2 regions of the Pseudomonas sp. F3-2 genome follow, and region 1 is predicted to be linked to the other one. Evidence: riboswitches for the same ligand, from Rfam matches in the RefSeq annotation. Region 1 holds a riboswitch; the other holds the start of a gene.
The links. A riboswitch is a leader RNA that binds a small molecule or an ion and turns the genes downstream of it on or off. The one in region 1 is predicted to bind cobalamin.
Positions count from the first base shown of each region.

Region 1 (7,705 bases):
GCGCAGTTCGCCTTCCTCCGGGTTCATCGTGCCGATCAGGACAAAGCGCGCAGGATGACGATGGGAGATGCCATCACGCTCCACCAGATTGACGCCGCTGGCGGCGACGTCCAGCAGCAGGTCGACCAGATGATCGGGCAGCAGATTGACCTCGTCGACATACAGGACGCCGCCGTCGGCCTTGGCCAGCACACCTGGCGAAAAGCGCGCGCGGCTCTCGCCCAGCGCAGCCTCCAGATCCAGCGTGCCGACCAGCCGTTCTTCGGTGGCACCGAGCGGCAGCGTGACGAACTGACCGCTGGCCAACAGGTCGGCCAGGCCGCGCGCCAAGGTCGACTTGGCCATGCCGCGAGGCCCCTCGATGAGCACGCCGCCGATCTTGGGATCGATGGCGGTCAGGCACAGCGCCAGCTTCAGGTCGTCAGCGCCGACCACGGCGGCCAGCGGGAAATGCGAGGTGTCGGTCATGGTTGTATCTCGTCGAACGTCGATTGAGTCACTGATCAAAAGTCTTGCGCTGCGCTCACGGAAGGTTGAAGCATCAGCCGTTACCGCGCCGCCAGGCAGCCAGGCTGTCTCCATGGCCGCGAGGTCATCACGTCTCTTCAATATCCAGCAACAGATTCTCCAGCGCCTCTCGGTACTCGCCCGGCTCCTGCCACAAGCCGCGCTGCTGTGCCTCGAGCATGCGCTCGGTCATGTCGCGCAATGCATCGGGATTGTGCTGCTGAATGAACGCCCGCGTGGCCGGATCCAGCAGATAAGCGTCCGCCAACAATGCGTACTGATGGTCGTCTATCAGCTCGGTGGTCGCGTCGAAGGCGAAGAGAAAATCGACCGTTGCCGCCATCTCGAACGCGCCTTTGTAACCATGGCGCTTGACCCCCTCGATCCACTTGGGATTGGCGGCGCGCGAACGCACCACACGATTGAGTTCTTCTTTCAGGGTGCGGATTTTCGGCAGATCGGGCTGACTGTGGTCGCCGTGGTAACTGGCGACCTTCGTGCCGGCAAGGCTCTCGACGGCGGCCAGCATGCCGCCCTGGAACTGGTAGTAGTCGTTGGAATCGAGCAGGTCGTGCTCGCGATTGTCCTGATTCTGCACCACCGCCTGCACCTGGCTCAGCCGCCGAGCGAAACCGTCCCGCGCAGGCGTGCCCTCGTCGTTCGTCCCGTAGGCGTAACCGCCCCAATTGAGGTACACCTCGGCCAGGTCGGCGCGGGTCTGCCACAGACGACCGTCGACCGCGTTCTGCACGCCGGCGCCATAAGCGCCGGGCTTGGCGCCGAAAATACGCCAGCCGGCCTGCTTCGCCGCTTGTTCGGCAGTGACGCCCTCGCGTTCGAGTTGCCGGCGTTCCTCGCGCACCCGGGCCGCCAGCGGGTTCATGTCATCGGGCTCATCGAGCGCAGCCACGGCTTGAACGGCCGCGTCGAACAGCTTGATCAGGTTGGCAAATGCGTCGCGAAAAAACCCGGACACCCGCAATGTCACGTCCACGCGCGGGCGATCCAGCAAGCTCAGCGGCAGGATTTCAAAATCATCCACGCGTTGACTTCCGGTTGCCCAGACCGGACGCACGCCCATCAATGCCATGGCTTGAGCAATGTCATCGCCGCCGGTGCGCATCGTGGCCGTGCCCCAGACCGACAGTCCAAGTTGACGTAAATAATCACCATTGTCCTGTAAGTGTCTCTCCAGCAAGAGATTTGCCAACTTAAAGCCAATTCTCCACGCGGTCATTGTGGGCAGGTTGCGCACGTCCACCGAGAAGAAATTGCGCCCGGTCGGCAGCACGTCCAGCCGACCCCGACTGGGTGCACCGCTCGGGCCGGCCGGCACGAATCGGCCGCTCAAGGCGTCGAGCAGACCACGCATTTCAGCAGGCCCGCACGCATCGAGGCGCGGCGCCACAACCTCTTTAATGGCTTTAACAACTTCGTTTAAATCACTGTTTTTCAACGATATTTTAAAATCTTCACCGGACAACAGTTGTTCAACGAAAGTGGCGGCAAACAGTTCAAGCCGCTCGCGCGTATCGCCAGTCGTGCGCCAAGGGTCTTGGCTCACTTCATGTAATACATGAGGTTTCGCACCGGTCCACGGCTCAGCGAGATTGCAGTCCAGCGGGTCGAATGCCAGTCCCAGGGCGTTGCTCAGCGCACGTAACAGGCTGGCCTGAGCGCCCCGGCCATCGCCGCGGGGCACTCGCAGAATGGCCAGCAAGGTGTCGATGCGCAGACGCCCGCTCGGTGACTCGCCGAACACATGCAAGCCGTCGCGAATCTGCGATTCCTTCAGATCACACAGATACGTGTCCAGACGCGGCAGCCAGATCGCGGCGTCGGCGTCGCTGTCCAGATGCTCGTCCAGCGCCAGCTCGCGATCGATGCGGGTCTCGCGTACCAGCATGAGGATGTCCTTCTGCAACTCCCGCGCGCGCCGGGGATCGAGCAACTGGGCTTCGTAATATTCGTCGGCCAGCAGTTCAAGATGACGCAACGGTCCGTAAGTTTCGGCTCGGGTCAGCGGTGGCATGAGGTGGTCGATGATGACGGCCTGAGTCCGCCGTTTGGCCTGTGCGCCCTCACCTGGATCATTGACGATGAAGGGGTAAATGTTCGGCATCGCGCCAAGGGTTGCGTCCGGCCAGCAGTGTGCCGACAGGCCGACGCCCTTGCCCGGCAGCCATTCAAGATTGCCATGCTTGCCGACGTGGATGACCGCATGGGCGCCGTAACTGCGGCGCAGCCAGAAGTAGAACGCCAGATAGCCATGCGGCGGAACCAGATCAGGGTCGTGATACACCGCGCTGTGATCGACGTTGTAACCGCGTGCCGGCTGAATGCCGACGAAGGTCATGCCAAACCGCAGGCCGGCAACCATCATTCGCCCGTCCCGGCACATCGGATCGTTATCCGGCGTGCCCCAGCGCTCGATTACCGCCGCGCGGTTGGCTTCAGGTAGCGACTGGAATGCCGCCAGATACGCCTCCATCGCCATGCTTTGGTGGCAAGGCCGCTGATCCAGGCTGTCGGGGTCATTGGTCACGCCGCCGAGCAAGGCGTGGATCAGCGCGGTGCCGCTCTGCGGCAGATCCTGGACCGGATATCCCTCGGCCTGCATGGCATTGAGGATGTTCAACGCGGCAGCGGGCGTGTCGAGGCCCACACCGTTGCCGATGCGCCCATCGCGCGTCGGGTAATTGGCCAGAATCAGCGCCACACGTTTGTCGCCGTTGGCAGTACGCGCCAACAGCACCCAGCGCCGCGCCAGCTCAGCGACGAAATCCATCCGCTCGGGATGGGCCCGGTAGCAGACCACGTCTGACTGGCTGCGCTCGCTGTGCCAGGCCAGGTCCTTGAAGCTGATGGGCCGGCTGATGATGCGCCCGTCCAGCTCCGGCAACGCGATATGCATCGCCAGATCCCGCGCCCCCAGACCTTGCTCGCTGGCCTCCCAGGCAGGCTGGTTGTCTTGCGCGCAGATCGCCTGGATCACCGGGATATTGCGCCTGAAAGGCCGCAGGTGCGGTGCTTCCGGACTGGATTGCGCGAATCCGGTGGTGTTGAGGATGACTTCACAGTCCGCTTCATCCAGCCAGTCCTGGACCGCCTCAAGGCAAGCAGGCTCCTTGAGGCTGGCGACGGCGATCGGCAGCGGGTTGAGCCCCTGGGCCTGCAGACGCTGGCAAAACATATCGATGAACCCGGTGTTGGCCGCCTGCAGGTGCGAGCGGTAGAACAAGACCGCCGCCACCGGCTGATCGTCGCGCCAGTCAGCCCGCCAGTCGGCGATTGTTCCGTGGCCATGGCGCGGGTGATAAACCGCCGTGCGCGGCAACGCCTGGGGCTCACTCCAGCCGTAAGGCCGATCCAGCCATCGGCTGGCGAGGTAATTGAACAACTGCAAAGCGTTGTGCTTGCCGCCCTGACGCAGGTAATGCCAGAGCCGATCACAGTCCTGCGCAGGCTCGGTGCTCAGGTCGCTGAGCTCCGGGTCGGGTCGGTCATCGCCCGGCACCAGGATCAGCCTGACCCCGCGCTGCGCCAGTTCGACCAGCCGCTCCACGCCGTAGCGCCAGTAGCCGATGCCGCCGTGCAGGGAAATCAGGATGACCTTGGCATGGCGCAGCACCTGATCGACATAAAGGTCGACCGAGGCGTGATTCTGCACCTGCATCGGATTGGCCAGGCGCAGGCTCGGGTAATCGTCAGGCAGTTGCTGCGCGGTTTGCGCCAGCAACGCCAGGTGTGAATCGCCGCTGCAGAGAATCACCAGTTCGGCGGGGGTCTGCCCCAGGTCAGCGATGCTGTCGTCGGGGACAAAGCCGCCGGGCTGAGTGCGCAGCAGGTGCATGCTTAGCCTTTGATCCCGGACGTCGTGACGGCCGCGCGCAGTTGCGCTTCGAGCACGTGGGCGTCCAGGTCCTGGCCGATCAGCACCAGGTGCGTCAGCCGCTGCTCATCGGCTTTCCAGGCTCGGTCGAAATGCTTGTCGAAACGCGTACCGACGCCTTGCACCAACAGGCGCATCGGTTTGCCGGGAATAGCCGCGAAGCCCTTGACCCGCAGAATGCCGTGCTGCACCACTGCCTGAGTCAGGGCGTCGAGCAACAACGCTTCGTCCGCCTGAGGCAGCGAAATCGAGATCGAGTCGAAGGCATCGTGATCATGATCGTCGTGGTCGTCGCCTTCATGGTGATCGTGGTGGGTCTTGCGGCCGTCGATGTGCAATTCTGACTCGGCGCCCAGTCCCAGCAACACGCTGATCGGCAACTGGCCCTTGCTCGCTTCAATGACCTTCACGGCCGGCGGCAATTCTTCAGCGACTTCCGCGCGCACGGCGGCCAGCGCTTCGGCGGCGATCATGTCGGTCTTGTTGAGAATGACCAGATCGGCACTCGCCAGCTGATCGGCAAACAACTCGTGCAGCGGAGATTCATGATCCAGATTAGGGTCGAGTTTGCGCTGAGCATCAACCTGATCCGGGAACGCGGCGAACGTGCCCGCGGCGACCGCCGGGCTGTCGACCACGGTGATCACGGCGTCGACGGTGCAGGCGTTGCGGATTTCCGGCCACTGAAAGGCCTGAACGAGCGGCTTGGGCAGCGCCAGACCGGATGTCTCGATGAGGATGTGGTCCAGATCGCCGCGTCGCGCGACCAATTCCTGCATCACCGGGAAGAATTCCTCCTGCACCGTGCAGCACAGGCAACCGTTGGCCAATTCGTAGACGCGGCCGTTGGCTTCTTCTTCGGTGCAGCCGATGGTGCATTGCTTGAGGATCTCGCCGTCGATTCCCAGCTCGCCGAATTCGTTGACGATCACGGCAATGCGGCGCCCCTCGGCGTTATCCAGCATGTGACGCAGCAGTGTGGTTTTGCCCGAGCCGAGAAAGCCGGTGACGATGGTGACGGGAAGTTTGGCCAGTGTTTTCATGGGATGCCCTTGGGCTTGCGGCGGGCAGACAGGACGAGCGCTGCGCGTTCCGGACAGGGGCCGGCCCGCGACTCGTTTCGCCACCGGATCACCCCGCCCGGTTGTAGTGAGAATTCCTGGGCGCTGATCAAAGCAGGCCCGAATCGAGGCAGGTCTCCTGGCTTACGGCGGCGGATCGACTGGCGCTATCGTCAGGCGACCGGCATTCATCGCGCCTTCCCGCTCGCGCAGTGGCTGTGCAATGAACATGACCGTTTACAGTTGCGGGGGCAGCTGCGGCATTGACCGCATTCCCTTCTTAGCACCGAACCGCCAAGGCGGCGAAACGGTGAACCTCGAGTGCGCAAGGCTACGCAGTGACCGGGGCAAGGTCAACGAACAAACGTGCGCCTTGTCCGGAGAGACCTTCCCGGCTGAAGCCGGTCCTGTATTCGGTCCACAGCGTAGGACCGGCTTCAGCCGGGATAGCTTTGGTCCAATCCCGAATTCGGTCCACTCTTCCCGTTGGACCGGCGTTAACGACGGTGGCGAACGCTGCAATTGACGGGGCTTCGCCTCCGTGGTCTCCTACACACCTTGTTACGGGTGCCCTTCACAGGGTGAAACGGGAAACCGGTGCGCACAGATCGATGCTGTGCAAGTCCGGCGCTGCCCCCGCAACGGTAAGCGAGTGAAGAGTCAGATCCACTGTGTCGTCAGCGATATGGGAAGGCGATTCTTGCAGGCAGGTCGAAAGGCCCGCCCCTCGCAAGCCCGGAGACCGGCCCGTCAATGACATATGACAAACCCGCGGTGGGCGGGTGCAGTTGCGTTCACGGCTGACGTCCGTCAGTGGTGCGCCCTTGCGCTATCCCGTCGCTGACCACTTCAGAGGGAAGCGCCATGTCGATCAGCACTACCAGCCAGACATCCAGCAACGTCAGCACCCAGACTCAGACCCAACGCCTGACCGCCGCCGTCAGCGCCATGATTCTGGGCGCCTTTCTGGTGTACTTCGCAGGGTTCTCGCACATCGACGCCGTGCACAATGCTGCGCACGACACCCGCCACAGTTCCGCATTTCCTTGCCACTGAGACCTGCCGCCATGTTCAAGCGTATCGCTCACACGGCTGGTTTCACGGGCCTGCTCGCGGCCCTGCTGCTGACCTTGCTGCAGAGTTTCTGGGTTGCGCCGCTGATTCTGCAGGCTGAAACCTACGAGAAAGCCCCGGCCGCCGAGATGCACGAGCATGCCGACGGCGCCATGGCCGGGCATGTTCACGACGAAGAGGCCTGGGAACCTGAAGATGGCTGGCAGCGCGTGCTGTCCACCAGCGGCGGCAATCTGGTGGTCGCCGTGGGCTTTTCGCTGATGCTGGCCGCGCTTTACACCTTGCGCAGCCCGAACAGCGCTCGCCAAGGCGTGCTGTGGGGTTTGGCGGGTTTCGCCGTGTTCGTCCTCGCGCCGACCCTCGGCCTGCCACCGGAATTGCCGGGCACCGCGGCCGCCGATCTCACGCAGCGGCAGATCTGGTGGGTCGGCACCGCCGCTTCGACCGCTGCCGGATTGGCGCTCATCGTGTTCGCCCGCAGCTGGCTGTTGAAAGCCCTGGGCGTCGCCATTCTGGTGGTGCCCCATGTCGTCGGCGCGCCGCAGCCTGAAGTGCATGCTGCACTGGCGCCCGAAGCCCTCGAAGCCCAGTTCAAAGTGGCCTCGTTAGTCACCAATGCGTTGTTCTGGGTCGGCATGGGCGTGATCAGCGCCTGGCTGTTCCGTCGACACGAAGCAGCGTCGACGCAGTCCGGTCTGAATCACGCGGTATGAGTGACGCCGGCAACCGGCCGATCCTTGTGATCGGTCTGGGCTGCCAGCGCGGCTGTCCGGCATCGGTGCTGCAGGGTCTGATCGAGGTGTGCCTGCTGGAACACGGCGTCAGCGTTCGCGACATCAGCGCCCTCGCCTCCATCGACAGCAAATCGAACGAGGCGGGATTGCTGGAACTGGCCGAACATATGCGCCTGCCGCTGATGTTTTTCAGTGCCGATGAACTGAAAATCGTTGAATCGCAGCTGAGCCATCGCTCACCCACAGCGTTCGCGCATACGGGTTGTCACGGCGTGGCGGAAAGCGCGGCACTGGTGATGGCGTCCCGACTGTCGAACGGCTCGGCCAGCCTTTTGATCGAGCGCCGCAACAGCTCTCGCGCCACCTTCGCGCTGGCTATCGGCATCACCGCTTGACGCTGACCGGCGCACATCTCTGGAGACCCCATGACCGTATTT
Region 1 covers NZ_CP152388.1:2,712,981-2,720,685, reverse strand. Annotated here, with positions in the region: gene AAGQ88_RS12545 (ATP-binding protein) at 1-468, opposite strand, end outside; gene cobN (cobaltochelatase subunit CobN) at 596-4,360, opposite strand; gene cobW (cobalamin biosynthesis protein CobW) at 4,363-5,442, opposite strand; cobalamin riboswitch at 5,572-5,795, opposite strand; cobalamin riboswitch at 6,009-6,226, shown strand; gene AAGQ88_RS12530 (CbtB-domain containing protein) at 6,325-6,516, shown strand; gene AAGQ88_RS12525 (CbtA family protein) at 6,528-7,247, shown strand; gene AAGQ88_RS12520 (cobalamin biosynthesis protein) at 7,244-7,663, shown strand; gene cobM (precorrin-4 C(11)-methyltransferase) at 7,694-7,705, shown strand, end outside.

Region 2 (7,705 bases), 620 kb from region 1:
GCGTTGACTGTGCTGCTGTCGCGCCGTCCTGCGGTGGACACCCGGGTCTGATCGAAGCGGCAGCGACCGGCAGAAAAAGCTGAACTGGCGACACGCGCCCCGGTCCGACGTAAACATCCCTCGCAACAGGAGCGTGCGTGTGACTCCCGACCCTGCAGGCATGAGTGCATCGTCCTCGGACCTGGCCGACGCGCCCGACGTTCATAAGCTGCGCGTTCTCACCGTCAACACACACAAAGGCTTCACGGCGCTGAATCGGCGCTTCATCCTTCCGGAATTGCGCGAAGCAGTGCGCAGTACCGGCGCCGATCTGGTGTTTCTGCAAGAAGTCCTCGGCGGCCATGACCGTCATGCGGCCCGTTACCAGGACTGGCCGGTGACCTCTCAATATGAGTTTCTCGCCGACAGCATGTGGAGCGACTTCGCGTACGGCCGCAACGCGGTCTATCCCGACGGTCACCACGGCAATGCGATTCTGTCCAAGTACCCGATCCTGCACTATCGCAACCTCGATGTATCGATCACCGGCCCTGAGCGGCGTGGTCTGCTGCATTGCGTCCTGCAGGTGCCCGGGCATGCTGAAGTGCATGCGATCTGCGTGCATCTGAGCCTGCTCGAGAGTCATCGGCAGTTGCAGCTGGATCTGCTCTGCGCGCTGCTGGATTCGCTGCCCGATCACGCGCCCGTGGTCATCGCCGGTGATTTCAATGACTGGCAATTGCGCGGCAACAAGCGTCTGGGCCGATGCGAATACCTGCACGAGGCGTTCGAACGCAACCTGGGTCGACTGGCCAAGACCTACCCCGCCCGGTTTCCGCTGTTGCGTCTGGACCGCATCTACCTGCGCAACGCCACCAGCCACGACCCCAGAATTCTGGGCACCCGGCCTTGGACGCATCTGTCCGACCACCTGCCGCTTGCCGTGGAAGTGCACATGTGATTGCGGGATCGCCCCGCGAGCGGCGGCTGCCGTTTGTCCGGTAAGCGGTTAATTCTTTAAACCAACGTTCGCCCGCCTCATCCCAAATAATGCGAGCCACATGACTCGCCTTACTAACAACAAGAGGTACGCAATCATGGCTAATACCGGAAAGTCGAACCCTGGCAATTTTGCAAACGATCGCCAGAAAGCCTCTGATGCAGGCAAAAAAGGCGGCCAGGCTTCGGGCGGCAGCAACGTCGCCAATGACCGGCAGAAAGCATCTGATGCAACCCGCGATGACGCGAGCAAGAAAGGTGGTTCCATGCCACAAGGCGGCGCAGGCCGTAAATCCTGATCAGCGATTGCCAGGAGAATCGAGCGAGGGCGAAAGCTCTCGCTCTTTTATTTTGGCGTGACGTCTTTGTTCAGGTGTAGAACCGGCAGCGCCGGTCCATCCCAGGAAGTCACCCCAGCAGCAGCGTCTTATTCATCCCCCTCGATCAACGGCACCGTGGCATCGCGATCAAACTGCGAGCCCGGATCTTCGTTGCCCGGATCATTGTCGACGTCGACTTCCACTTCCTCATCAGGCTCGAAAGCGCCTGGCACCGCGGCGCCGAGCCGGTCTGAAGGGGTATTTGCTGTGATGTGCATGGCAGGGTCCTCATATCAGGCAGGTCGCTCGCCTGCTTTGGCGAAGCGTTGGTTCAAGGTTGAGATTAGCTCGAGCTGACAGTCCAGTGCGTTGCATCCTCCGCGAACTGCAGCTGCTCGACCCGATGGGCGATCCCGCAGGAAAGCGAGTCTTCGGCGCGTATGACTTTTTCTTCGGCCGACAGGCACCGGCCAATGTCCAGCGGGTGCGCGGCACCGTCGGTTTCACTCAGGTAAATATTCACGTAGCGCTGCAGGTCGTTGTCCAGGCTGCGCAGGTATTCGCGCAGCCGAGAATGATCCACTGAGCTTTGGTTGAAGTACCAGTTCATCGGGTGAATCAAGAAACGCGAATGCGGACAGGCGATTCGCTCCTCGGCGGCGAGATAAATGACGATGCCCATGGATTCGATGTTGCCGCTGTTGAGCGCTCGAATCGGGACGTTGAGGGATTTGAGGAAGTTGTAGATCGTGAACCCCAGCGCCGTGCTGCCGCCTGCGGTGGACAGGTTCAGCAACAGGCCAGTGGCGCCTTTGCCGATGGCCTCCAGGCAACGATCACGAAAGTGCTCGGTGCTGGTCTGATCGACCCCACAATGGAAATGGATGATGTGCTCACTCATCTACTGCCCTCCGCTTCCGGGAAATCACCGCGGCCTGATAGGTTGGAAGCTGCGCTGCCGCTGAAAGTTGCATGCTGCCCTCACGCCGCGCAGTCAGTCCGGGAGCGCAACGATCCGGCCCGCTCGCACCGAACTCCTGCTTCAATCAACGATCAGTACAACACACCGCGCACCGTCGATGACACTGCACGCGCGCTTTTCCATGACGCACAGAACAGGACATTTTCATGAGTCTGCACGACAAGATTATCGGCCATCTGGGCTTCGGCGCCGCGCCACTGGGCAACATGTTTCGCACCATCAGCGAAGAGGAAGCCGCCGCCACCGTGCAATCGGCGTGGGATCAAGGCATCCGCTATTTCGACACCGCACCGGTCTATGGCGCCGGCCTGTCCGAGCAGCGCCTGGGCAAGGCGCTCGCCGACCATGCGCGAGACCAATACACCCTCAGCACCAAGGTCGGCCGACTGGTTTCTGACGAACTCGACACCGCAGCCCGGAGCGGCCCGTTCAGCGAAGGCCTGAAAAACAAGATCATCACTGACTATTCGGCGGATGCGACGCTACGCTCGATCGAGGCCAGTCTGAAACGGCTGAACACTGATCGCCTGGACATCGTGTTCGTCCACGACGTCGCGCAGGACGCCCATGGTGATGAATGGATCGAGCATTTCAATGTCGCTCGCAAAGGGGCCTTCCGCACCCTCACCCGCCTGCGTGAAGAAGGCGTGATCAAGGCGTGGGGGCTGGGTGTCAACCGTGTCGAGCCGTGTGAACTGACGCTGGACCTGAGCGAAGCACAGCCCGACGGGTTCCTTCTGGCCGGCCGATATTCGCTGCTGGACCACGATCAGCCCCTGCAACGGCTGTTCGCCAAGGCGCGGGAGCACAACGCCGAGTTCGTCGTCGGCGGCCCTTACAGTTCGGGCGTGCTGGTGGGCGGCAAGCATTTCGAATACCAGGAAGCGCCACAGGCGATGCTCGACAAGGTTGCGCACATTCAGGAGATCGCCCGTCAGTATCAGGTCGACATCAAGTCGGCAGCATTGCAGTTCGTCCTCGCCAACCCGCTGGTGGCCGCCGTCATTCCGGGGGCCAGCCGCCCTTCCCGGATCGCTGAAGACGTCGCCGCCCTGCACGCCCAGGTGCCAGTAGGGTTCTGGCAGGCGATGCGCGATCAGGGCTTCATTTCGCCTCAGGCGCCGGTGCCGGCAAAAGACTGAAGACGGACCGCTTCGGCGCCATGCATTATTCGCCAGTGAATCGGTCGCCGCCGGACGGCCGACCTAGATCCCCCGCACGAGGCCTCACTGATGCGCATTCTGATCGTCAACGTCAACACCACCGAGTCCATGACCGACACCATCGCCGGGCAAGCCCGCAGTGTCGCGTCACCGGGCACTGAAATCGTCGGTCTGACCCCGCGCTTCGGCGCCGAATCGGTGGAAGGCAACTTCGAGAGCTACCTGGCCGCCATCGCCGTGATGGACCGCGTGCTGTCCTACGACCAGCCTTATGACGCGGTAATTCAGGCCGGTTATGGCGAGCATGGCCGCGAGGGGCTGCAGGAGTTGCTTGACGTGCCGGTGGTGGACATCACGGAAGCGGCCGCCAGCCTCGCGATGCTGCTGGGCCATTGTTATTCGGTGGTCACCACGCTGGATCGCACTGTGCCGTTGATCGAGGATCGCCTGAAACTGGCCGGCGTCTTCGAGCGCTGCGCGTCAGTGCGAGCCAGCGGCATGAGTGTGCTGGAACTGGAAGAACAGCCAGAACGCGCCATTGAGGCGATCGTCGAGCAAGCCGCTGTCGCGGTGGCGCAGGACAAGGCCGAGGTGATCTGTCTGGGCTGCGGCGGCATGGCCGGTCTGGACCAGAAGATTCGCGACCGCACCGGCGTGCCCGTGGTCGATGGCGTGACTGCGGCGGTGGCGCTGGCCGAATCGCTGGTGCGCCTGGGCTTGAGCACCTCCAAGGTCAGGACGTACGCCACGCCACGGCCGAAGAAGATCGTCGGCTGGCCCTTCGCGAAATGAGCGCACGATGATTCGCCTGCTCTCGCCGAATCGTTTAGTATCGCCGCCGCCGGTTTCCACTCGGAATTAATAGGGAATCCGCGAGCCCTCATTCGGGCTCAAACGGAACTGTCCCCGCAACTGTAGGCGCTGAGCCCTGCTCCATGTTTGCCACTGGGTTATCCCGGGAAGGCCGGAACAGGACGACGACGCGCCAGTCAGGAGACCTGCCGGCAGGCTTCACTCATTCGCCGGCGGGGCGTCCGGGAAGGACTCCCGCATGCGCGTTTTGCGCCTGAATGCTTCGCCGCGTGAACACGCAGCGACGGGATGTGCTTTCCAGTGTCCGCCTGCCACAGACAGGTCCACTGGAGTCGCCCTACATGCCGCTGCGCCGTTTCGCCCTTCTGCTTACCGCCGTGACACTGTCCACTGCCGCGCTGGCGACTCCCGCGCCGGCAACGTCCACTCGTTATCCGCTGACCCTCGACAACTGCGGCGTGCCGCTGACGTTCACTCACGCGCCGCTCAAGGCCGTGACCATCGGCCAGGCCGCCACCGAAATGCTCTACGCCCTGGGCGTGGGCGAGCATGTCGCGGCGACCTCGTTGTGGTTCAACGCGGTACTGCCGCAGTACAAGGCAGTCAATGACGGCATCGAGCGTCTGGCCGATAACGCGCCGGGCTTCGAATCGGTGATCGCCAGACGCCCGGATTTCGTGCCGGTGCAGTTCGTGTGGATGGTCGGGCCACAGGGCGCCGTCGGCACCCGGGAGCAATTCCATGACCTGCAGATCCCGACCTACATCTTGCCGTCCGACTGCGAGGGCAAGAACAATCGCGTCGGCGCCGACGGCACGCGACTCGAGGCGTTCCGGATAGACACGCTGTACAAGAGCATTCGCCAGCTGGCCGAGATTTTCGACGTGCAGGCCCGTGGCGAGCAGTTGGTGGCCGGCTATCAGACGCGGCTGGCGAAGGCCGTCGAACATGCCAGAAAGGCTGACGGCAAGCAGGTGTCGGCGGTGTTCTGGTTCTCCAGCCCCGACATCAACGTCGATCCGTATGTGGCCGGGCGCAAGGGCATTCCGGCGTTCATGCTCGACACCCTGGGCATGCGCAACGTCATCGACTCCGACGAGGAATGGCCGACAGTGGGCTGGGAAACCATCGCCCGGGCCAATCCCGACATTCTGGTCATCGCCCGCATGGATCGCCGCCGCTTTCCCGCCGACGATCACGAAAAGAAACTGGCATTTCTGAAATCCGACCCGGTCACCCGCAACATGGCGGCGGTCAAACAGAACCGGATCGTCATCATGGACGCCAGCGCCATGGAATCCAGCGTGCGGTTGTTCGACGGCATCGAGCAACTCGGCGACGCCGTGCACCGGGTAACCGACGTTCAATGAAGCCTTCCAGTGCAGGACGATTCATCGCCCATGGCGCGTGGGTCAGCGCGGCGTTGCTGATGGCGGTGATGGCCGGGGTGGCGATCGGCGAGACGTCGATCGGTCTGCCGGTGATCGGCCAGGTGCTGGCGAACAAGCTGTGGGCCGCCGGCTATGCGGTGGACGCCATCGATGAAGGCATCATCTGGAATTACCGCCTGACCCGCGCCATTGTCGCCGCTGCCTGCGGCGCCGGTATCGCGGTCTCGGGCGTCGTGCTGCAATCGCTGCTGCGCAACCCGCTTGCCGATCCCTACCTGCTGGGCATCTCTGCGGGCGCTTCGACCGGCGCAGTACTCGTCGCGATCATCGGCCTGGGCGCCGGGGCGATCTCATTGTCGGCCGGCGCTTTCGTCGGCGCGGTAGCGGCTTTCGCATTGGTCGCGCTGCTGGCGCGCTCGTCCCGAGGCCAGACAGCCACAGGCCAGATCATTCTCGCAGGCATCGCCGGCTCACAATTGTTCAACGCCCTGACCTCCTTCCTGATCACCAAATCGGCCAGCGCCGAGCAGGCGCGCGGCATCATGTTCTGGTTGCTCGGCAATCTGAGCGGCGTGCGCTGGGCATCGGTGACGCTGGCTGTGACGGTGGTGCTGGCGGGTCTGCTGGTCTGTCTCTGGCACCGACGCTCGCTGGACGCCTTCACCTTCGGCGCGGATTCCGCAGCGTCGCTGGGCATTCCCGTGCATCGGGTACAGGCGATCCTCATCGCGACGGCGGCTTTGATGACCGCCGTGATGGTGTCCATTGTCGGCTCCATCGGTTTCGTCGGCCTGGTGATTCCCCACGCAGTGCGCATGATGACGGGTGTCCGTCACGCTCGACTGGTGCCCTTGAGTGCATTGAGCGGTGCGCTGTTTCTGATTGCCGCCGACGTGCTCTCACGCACCCTGATCAAGGGCCAGGTCTTGCCCATCGGCGTGATCACCGCGTTGGTGGGTGCGCCGGTGTTTGCCCTGATCCTGCTCCGCGGAAACCGCTCACGATGAACGCGCCGCTGCCACTTGCCGAAAGCGCGCTTGCCGCGCACGACCTCAGTTATACGATCAATGGCGCGCCGCTGCTGAGCCACGTCAGCCTGTGCATCAGAAAAGGAGAAAACCTCGGCATCGTCGGGCCAAACGGTTCGGGTAAGTCAACCCTGATCAGGCTGCTGGCAGGCCTTCAGACGCCTACGGCGGGGAGTGTCTGGCTGAACGGCGAGCGGCTGACGAGCCTGACGCGACGCGACATCGCGCAACGGCTGGCGGTGGTCGAGCAGCACGCGCAGACCAGCGATTCGATCAATGTACTGCAAGCCGTGGAACTGGGTCGTACGCCCTGGCTGTCCGCATTGAGCCCTTGGCGGGAAGTCGATGGCCAGATCGTTGCGCAGGCCATTGCCAGCGTCAGCCTCGATCATCTGACGCAGCGAGCCTGGCAAACGCTGTCTGGAGGCGAGCAGCAACGGGTGCATATTGCCCGCGCGTTGGCTCAATGCCCCAGGGTTCTACTGCTCGACGAGCCCACCAACCATCTGGACATCCAGCAGCAGCTGTCGATTCTCAGGCTGGTTCACACCTTGCCCGTCACCACCGTGATCGCGCTGCACGATCTGAATCAGGCGCTGGCCTGTGATCGTCTGGCCGTGATGGACAAAGGCCGGCTCATCGCGGTGGGTGCCCCATTTGAAGTACTGACACCTGAACGCCTGCGCGAGACGTTCGGCGTCGTCGGTCACTGGCTCACGGACCCAATCGACAACGCGCGGATCCTGCGGCTGCGCTGCATCTGAGCACACTCGACGCGGTCAGTTGCCCTGCTCGAACTGGCCTTTGCGCTCCATGATCATTCGCTCGCCACTTTGCTGGCGTTGCTGCTGCATCGAGTCGCTGCTGCCGTTGACCGCAGGCGAGGCAGAAGAGCCGGTGCCATTGCCGGGACGCAACGCCGGATTGGTCGTGCCGACATTGCCGTTGTTCACACCACTGGCGTTGTTGACGCCATTGGCGCCCGTGGCCGTGGTGTTATTGCTGTTGCTGCCGTTAGTGTGGGTCGCGT
Region 2 covers NZ_CP152388.1:3,328,580-3,336,284, forward strand. Annotated here, with positions in the region: gene AAGQ88_RS15205 (MFS transporter) at 1-51, shown strand, start outside; gene AAGQ88_RS15210 (endonuclease/exonuclease/phosphatase family protein) at 161-940, shown strand; gene AAGQ88_RS15215 (KGG domain-containing protein) at 1,077-1,277, shown strand; gene AAGQ88_RS15220 (hypothetical protein) at 1,406-1,576, opposite strand; gene AAGQ88_RS15225 (ATP-dependent Clp protease proteolytic subunit) at 1,642-2,199, opposite strand; gene AAGQ88_RS15230 (aldo/keto reductase) at 2,427-3,422, shown strand; gene AAGQ88_RS15235 (aspartate/glutamate racemase family protein) at 3,513-4,235, shown strand; cobalamin riboswitch at 4,269-4,464, shown strand; gene AAGQ88_RS15240 (ABC transporter substrate-binding protein) at 4,598-5,626, shown strand; gene AAGQ88_RS15245 (iron chelate uptake ABC transporter family permease subunit) at 5,623-6,654, shown strand; gene AAGQ88_RS15250 (ABC transporter ATP-binding protein) at 6,651-7,439, shown strand; gene AAGQ88_RS15255 (hypothetical protein) at 7,455-7,705, opposite strand, start outside.
Region 2: another riboswitch for cobalamin. It lies ahead of AAGQ88_RS15240 (ABC transporter substrate-binding protein); the one in region 1 lies ahead of AAGQ88_RS12530 (CbtB-domain containing protein).